2 regions of the Actinoplanes oblitus genome follow, and region 2 is predicted to be linked to the other one. Evidence: predicted binding sites of a transcription regulator. Region 2 holds the regulator's gene; the other holds the start of a gene.
What was found. Region 2 encodes HspR, which represses chaperone genes until heat shock. Its sites were predicted from a motif close to TTGAGTNNNNNNNACTCAA; they were not measured.
Positions count from the first base shown of each region.

Region 1 (3,409 bases), 4.6 Mb from region 2:
CCCGGAGGGCGGCCCGCTCCAGCTGCCGGGGCACCAGAAAGTCGCGGGCGATGGCGACCTTGTCGTTCTCGGTGTACCCGTCGATGGAGATCAGCTCCATCCGGTCGAACAGCGCCTGCGGGATCGTCTCCAGGACGTTCGCGGTGGCGATGAAGAGCACGTCGGACAGGTCCAGGTCGAGATCGAGGTAGTGGTCGCGGAAGGTGTGGTTCTGCGCCGGGTCGAGCACCTCCAGCAGTGCCGCCGCGGGGTCGCCGCGGTAGTCGCTGCCGACCTTGTCCACCTCGTCGAGCAGCACCACCGGGTTCATCGAGCCGGCCTCCCGGATGGCGCGCACGATCCGGCCGGGCAGGGCGCCGACGTAGGTCCGGCGGTGTCCGCGGATCTCCGCCTCGTCGCGGACGCCGCCGAGGGCGACCCGGACGAACTTGCGGCCGAGGGTCCGGGCGACCGACTCGCCGAGCGAGGTCTTGCCGACGCCGGGCGGGCCGGCCAGCAGGATCACCGCGCCGGAGCCGCGGCCGCCGACGACGGACAGGCCGCGCTCCTCGCGGCGGGCGCGGATCCCGAGGTATTCGACGATCCGCTCCTTGACCTCGTCCAGGCCGTGGTGGTCGGCGTCCAGGACCGCGCGGGCCGCGCCGAGGTCGGTGGTGTCGGTGGTGCGCACCGTCCACGGCAGATCGAGCACCGTGTCCAGCCAGGTCCGGATCCAGCCGGCCTCCGGGTTCTGGTCGCCGGCGCGTTCCAGCTTGCCGACCTCGCCCAGCGCCGCCTCGCGGACCGCGTCGGGCAACTCGGCGGCCTCCACCCGGGCCCGGTAGTCGTCGTTGCCGTCCGGTTCGCCCTCGCCGAGCTCCTTGCGGATCGCCTTGAGCTGCTCGCGGAGCAGGTATTCGCGGTTGCGCTTCTCGACGGACTCGCGGACGTCCGCCTCGATGGTGTCGTTGACCTCGGACTCGGTCAAGAAGTCGCGGGTCCACTCGATCAGCAGCCGCAGCCGGGCCTCCACATCGGGTGTCTCCAGCAGCTCGCGTTTGCGGTCGTTGGACAGGTAGGGCGCCCAGCCGGCGGTGTCCGCCAGGTCGCCGGGATCGTCGATGGCGCTCACCGACTCGATCACCTGCCACGCCTCGCGGCGCTGCAGCACGTTGACCACCAGCTGCTTGTATTCGGCGGCGAGCTCGCGGGCGTGCTCACTCGGCGCGCCGATCGCGACCGGTTCGGCCTCCACCCAGAGCGCCGCGCCGGGACCGGTCACGCCGCTGCCGATGCGGGCGCGCACACCGGTCCGCAACACCGCGGCCGGGGCACCGCCGCGGGACTTGCCGACCTGCCGGACGCTGGCCACCACGCCGTGCGAGGCGTACCGATCCTCCAGGCGCGGCGCGATGAGCAGTTCCGAACCGGCCGAGGTGCGGGCCGCGTCGACGGCGGCCTGGGCGGCCTCGTCGAGTTCGATCGGGACGACCATGCCCGGAAGCAGAACGATGTCTTCTAGGAACAATACGGGGAGTCGCTTGCTGGTCACCCGGCACCTCCGAAAGTTGAGTCTGCCGTGCTCAACTAGAAAGATCCCCGCTCTCTTCCAGCGTTCACTGTCGGCGAAACCCCAGGATCAGAACCCGATTGGCGTACGCCCGCGTCAGCGCCCGGGCTCGGCTGGGTGCGCGGCCGATGAGCGGATGCGGGCTGCCCGGCTGGCGGGTAGCGTCCGACTGATGTTTGACCGATTCCGTCTCGATCGCGTGGACCTGGGTGAGGTCACACTGCGAGTCAGGTACGGAGGTGCCGGCTCGCCGGTAGTCCTGTTGCATGGTCATCCCCGGACCCATACGACCTGGCACGAGGTGGCTCCCAGACTGGCTGAGAGCCACCTCGTCGTGGCGCCCGACCTGCGCGGATACGGTGGATCGACGCTTCCGCAGGATGCGCCGGACCATGCGCAGTCGAGCAAGCGGGCGATGGCCCGCGACGTCGTACTACTGATGTCCCACCTCGGTCATGACCGATTCGCTGTGGTCGGGCACGATCGTGGGGCTCTGGTAGCGTTTCGCGCGGCCATGGACCACCCGGACGCGGTTTCGCACCTGGTTGTCATGGATGGGCTACCCGTCATTGAGCACCTTGAGCGAACGGACGCCGTCTTCGCCCGCACCTGGTGGCACTGGTGGTTCCTCGGGCAGACCGACATGCCCGCCGAACGCGTGATCTGCGCCGACCCGGACGCGTGGTATTCGACCCCCGAGCCCGCCGAGATGGGCAGCGGTAATCACGCTGATCTCTGGGAAGCCCTTCACAATCCGGCGGTCGTCCACGGAATGTGCGAGGACTACCGGGCCGGCCTGGGCATTGACCGTGAGCACGATGACGCCGACCGGGTGGCCAGACGGCAGGTCATGTGCCCGACATTGCTCCTGGAATCCGCTGACGACGACCTCGACATCCACGGCGATCCGGCCGCCATCTGGGCTCCGTGGCTCGCCCAACCACTTCAGCACCGCGTGATCGACAGCGGACACCACCAGGCCGAGCAGGCGCCGGGCTCGGTGGCCGAGTCGGTGCTCGAATTCCTTTCCCGCGGCAAGCCACCCCATTGAACCCGCCCACGCGCGTCACGCAGGGCCGTCCGTACGCTCGGCGGCCCGGGGCCGAGACTTTGCACGCCGGCTCGCGTCCGGGTCTGCTGCGATCCGCGCGTCTTCGGATGTCCGGCTGATCAGGCGGCAACGAGCTTGTGCAGGGCGGCCCGCCGACCATCCGCACGGGTGATCCGGCGGGTCATAAGGGTGATGTCTGCCCAGGTGATGTGGGCTTCGGAATGCTCCGGGAGGCGTTCGTAGTCTCGGGCGTTGCGCCGTGCACCCATCAGCCAGGACAGTGACCGCTCGACGATCCACCGGCGGGGCAGCACCTTGAAGCCGGCCTGGTCGCCGCGGACGACCCGCTGCCGTCACCGAGGCCAGCTACGCTCCCTGCCGGTAGGCGGGCCCGGTGCGTGTCGAGACCGAAGCGGAGCGCGCGTTATCTGCGGCGGATCCGGATATTCGTCAGGCTGGCTTATCGATATCGCCTTCCTTGCCCCTCGATGACGGGCCTGGCCTACGGGTAGCGTGCAGGCGGTGCTGGGCGAGCGCGACCCAGTGCGGTGTGCCGTAGGCGGCGACAAGGTCGCGCCGCGTGTGTCGCCATTGTTCCGCGGCGGGGGGTACGCCGATGGCGTGCAGGTATTCACGGTCGGCGAGGACGAAGTGGCGGCGGTACGGCAACAGCACCAATGTGTCATTGTCGGCGAGAAACGTCCTGGCCTGCAAATAGCTGGGAAACCAGTGGCTGAGCAGCCCGGTGCACCGTGGCGCATGCCAGAACGTGCCCAGGTCGTCGCCGATCTGCGCGCCGCCGCCGAGTA
Region 1 is NZ_CP126980.1:4,692,023-4,695,431, reverse strand. Features, by position in the region: gene lon (endopeptidase La) at 1-1,474, opposite strand, end outside; gene Actob_RS21075 (alpha/beta fold hydrolase) at 1,722-2,600, shown strand; partial or broken gene Actob_RS21070 (IS5-like element IS4811 family transposase) at 2,765-2,917, opposite strand; gene Actob_RS21065 (hypothetical protein) at 3,051-3,409, opposite strand, start outside.
Region 1: a site for HspR is predicted at 1,548-1,566, ahead of lon (endopeptidase La). Genes of this name have one in related genera too.

Region 2 (3,409 bases):
CCATGGTCGCCGTCGCCGATCCCGAGTGAGTTTCCGTTCCTGTCCCGCCCGCCGGTTCCCCGGCGGGCGGGACGGCACCCATCATGAGTCGAGGAGGTGGACCAACTGAGCTCGAAGGACTGGCTCGAGAAGGACTTCTACGCCGTTCTCGGCGTGAACAAGTCCGCCTCAACCGACGAGATCAAGAAGGCGTACCGGAAACTCGCCCGCGACCTGCATCCCGACCGCAACCCCGACAACAAGGAGGCGGAGGAGAAGTTCAAGGCCGCGTCCGAGGCGTACGACGTGCTGGCCGACGACAAGAAGCGCAAAGAGTACGACGAGATGCGCTCCCTGTTCGGCTCCGGTGCGTTCCGCCGGGGCGCCGGCCGGCCCGGTGGCGGTGCCCAGTTCGACCCGTCCGACCTGTTCGGTGGTTTCACCGGGGCCGGTGCGGCGGGTGGCGGGGCGGACCGCCGGTTCGGCGGCACCGGGTTCTCCGACATCTTCAGCTCGATCTTCTCCGGCGGCGGTGGCGCCAGCCCGGCCGGGCGACGTGGCCCGCAGCGCGGTCGCGACGTGGAGACCGAGGTGACACTGGACTTCGCGCAGGCCGTGCGGGGCACCACGCTGCCGCTGACCCTGCGCACCCCGGGTGCCTGCGACACCTGCCGCGGCTCCGGGGCCAAGCCGGGCACCATCCCGCGCTCCTGCGCGAAATGCCACGGTACCGGCCTGGTCTCCAGCAACCAGGGCTCGTTCAGCTTCTCCGAGCCGTGCCGCGAGTGTCAGGGCTCGGGCAGCATCGTCGACGAGAAGTGCCCGGAGTGTCGTGGCACCGGCGGCGTGACCAAGACCCGGACGATCAACGTGCGCTTCCCGGCCGGTGTCGCCGACGGGCAGCGGATCCGGCTCAGCGGCCGGGGCGAGCCGGGCGATCGGGGTGGCCCGGCCGGTGACCTGTACGTGCAGGTCAAGGTGCGTCCCGACGAGCTGTTCGGGCGCAGCGGCGACGACCTCACGCTGACCGTCCCGATCAGCGTGGCCGAGGCCGTGCTCGGCACCGACCTGCGGGTGCCCACCCTGGACAACCCGGTGACGCTGCGAGTGCCGGCCGGTACACCGAGCGGCCGCAAGCTGCGGGCCCGGGGCAAGGGCGTGGTCCGCAAGGAGGGCCAGGCGGGCGACCTGATCGTCACGGTCGAGGTGCAGATCCCGTCCGGGGTGACCGGCGAGGCCCGGGACGCGCTGGAGAAATTCGCGAAACTCACCCCGCCCGCGGGGCGGGAACGGCTCGAAGCGCGCGTGCGCAAGACCGGCTAGAGACCCTCCGGAGGTGGCACATGTATGAGGAGATCCACGTCTCGGTCGAACAGGCCTCCGACGCGAAGGTCCTGATCATCTCCGTGGCGGCCCGGCTGGCCGGGATGCACCCACAGACGCTGCGCCAGTACGACCGGCTCGGCCTGGTGCAGCCGGGTCGTGCCGGTGGTGGCGGCCGGCGATACAGCGAACGAGACGTGGCGCTGCTCCGCGAGGTGCAGCGGCTGAGCCAGGAGGACGGGGTCAACCTGGCCGGCATCAAGCGGATCATCGGCCTCGAGCAGATGGCCGGCGACCTGCAGCAGCGGGTCGCCGAGCTCGAACAGCAGCTGGCCGACGCCTACGCCCGGATCGCCCAGCTGGAGGCGATGAACCCGTACGCGGGCCGCGGTGACCTGGTCCGCCAGGAGAACCACTCCACAGCACTGGTGGTCTGGCGTCCGCGCCGCCCCGCGGACAGATAGCAACGGCGGCCCCCAGATGAGGGGCCGCCGTTACGACACGTAGTTACCTGTTGATTACCGCCGGTTGAAAAGGCCGAGCCGGCGCGGGTTGCGCACCAGGCCGCCCTCCATCCAGTCGTGGTGGTCGAACAGCTCCGGCCGGGTCATCAGGACCCGGGTGTTGTGCGCCCAGATCTGCATCGGCTCGTCGCCGACCTCCTCGGCGCGCTCCACCCATTTCTTGAGCCGCCGCCTGCGCTGGTTGCTCGCATTCTGCCGGACACCGTCCGCCGCGTAGATGTACATGCAGTGCTGCGCGAACCGCCGGGCCGGGCACTGCCGGTCCATGGCCAGCTCGAACAGCGTCGGGCCGAGCACGTCGCCGGAGATCAGCAGATCCCAGTCACGTGGCATCGTGCTCAGCGGCACCGACTCGGGGTGATAGGCCCACGCCTCCATCTCACCCGGCTTGGGATCGACGGGGTTCTGGAACCCCAGGAAAGTCGCCTCACGCACGCTCAACGCCGCCGCCTCATTCATCCGTTCGCGCGCGATCCGGGTCACATCCGCCGTCGCGCGTGTCGAACGTCCCAATACACAGAGTTGTCGCGGCGCAACGGTAGCGCGATCAACGAGTGAACGGAAGTGTCAACAGTTCACATTCAGATACTGGACAGTAACTTTCGGCGGGGGCGCCTGTTACCCGGCTCACTCGGCGCTGGGCAGGGGTTTTGTCGTCGGCCGCCGCGCCGCCATCCGCCGGCGAATCAGGTTCCTGAACCAGGCATAGTCGGCGAGCCGGGCCAGCATCGGTCCGCAGACCACCGTGATCAACACGTAGGCGGTGGCGAGCGGCGCGAGCTTCGGCTCCACCCCGGAGGCGACCGCGAGTCCGGCGATCACCACCGAGAACTCGCCGCGCGGGGTGAGCGCCAGCCCGGCCCGTAGCCGGCCGGGCAGCGCGATCCCGGCCCGCCGGGCGGCCAGATACCCGGTGGCCACCTTGGTCAGCATGGTGAGCACCGCCAGGCCCAGCGCCGGGAGCAGCACCGGCGGCATGTCGGCCGGGTCGGTGGAGAGCCCGAAGAAGACGAAGAACACCGCCGCGAACAGGTCCCGCAGCGGCGACAGCATCTCGGTGGCGTGGTGCGCGACCGGCCCGGAGAGCGCGATGCCGACCAGGAACGCGCCGACCGCCTCGGAAACCTTGAGCTCGGCGGCCACCCCGGCCACGAACAGGGTCAGCCCGAGAACGCTGAGCAGCAGCGCCTCCGGGTCCTTCACCGACATGAACCGGCTGATCGTGCCGCCGTACCGGATCGCCACCACCAGCACCGCGATCACCGTGACCACCGCGACGGCGAGCGTACTGAGCCCGCCCAGCAGGCCCACCCCGGCCAGCACCGCCGTCGCGATCGGCAGGTAGAACGCCATCGCCAGGTCCTCGATGACCAGCACCGAGAGGATCACCGGGGTCTCCCGGTTGCCGAGCCGGCCCAGGTCGCCGAGCACCTTGGCGATCACCCCGGAGGACGAGACCCAGGTGATCCCGGCGAGCACCAGCGCCGCCTTCAGATCCCAGCCCAGCAGGACCGCGAACAGTGCCCCGGGCAGCGCGTTGAGCAGCATGTCGAGGACACCCGCCGGTGCTGCCGAGCGCAGGT
Region 2 is NZ_CP126980.1:97,765-101,173, forward strand. Features, by position in the region: gene grpE (nucleotide exchange factor GrpE) at 1-29, shown strand, start outside; gene dnaJ (molecular chaperone DnaJ) at 106-1,302, shown strand; gene Actob_RS00445 (heat shock protein transcriptional repressor HspR) at 1,323-1,766, shown strand; gene Actob_RS00450 (hypothetical protein) at 1,821-2,267, opposite strand; gene Actob_RS00455 (cation:proton antiporter) at 2,454-3,409, opposite strand, start outside.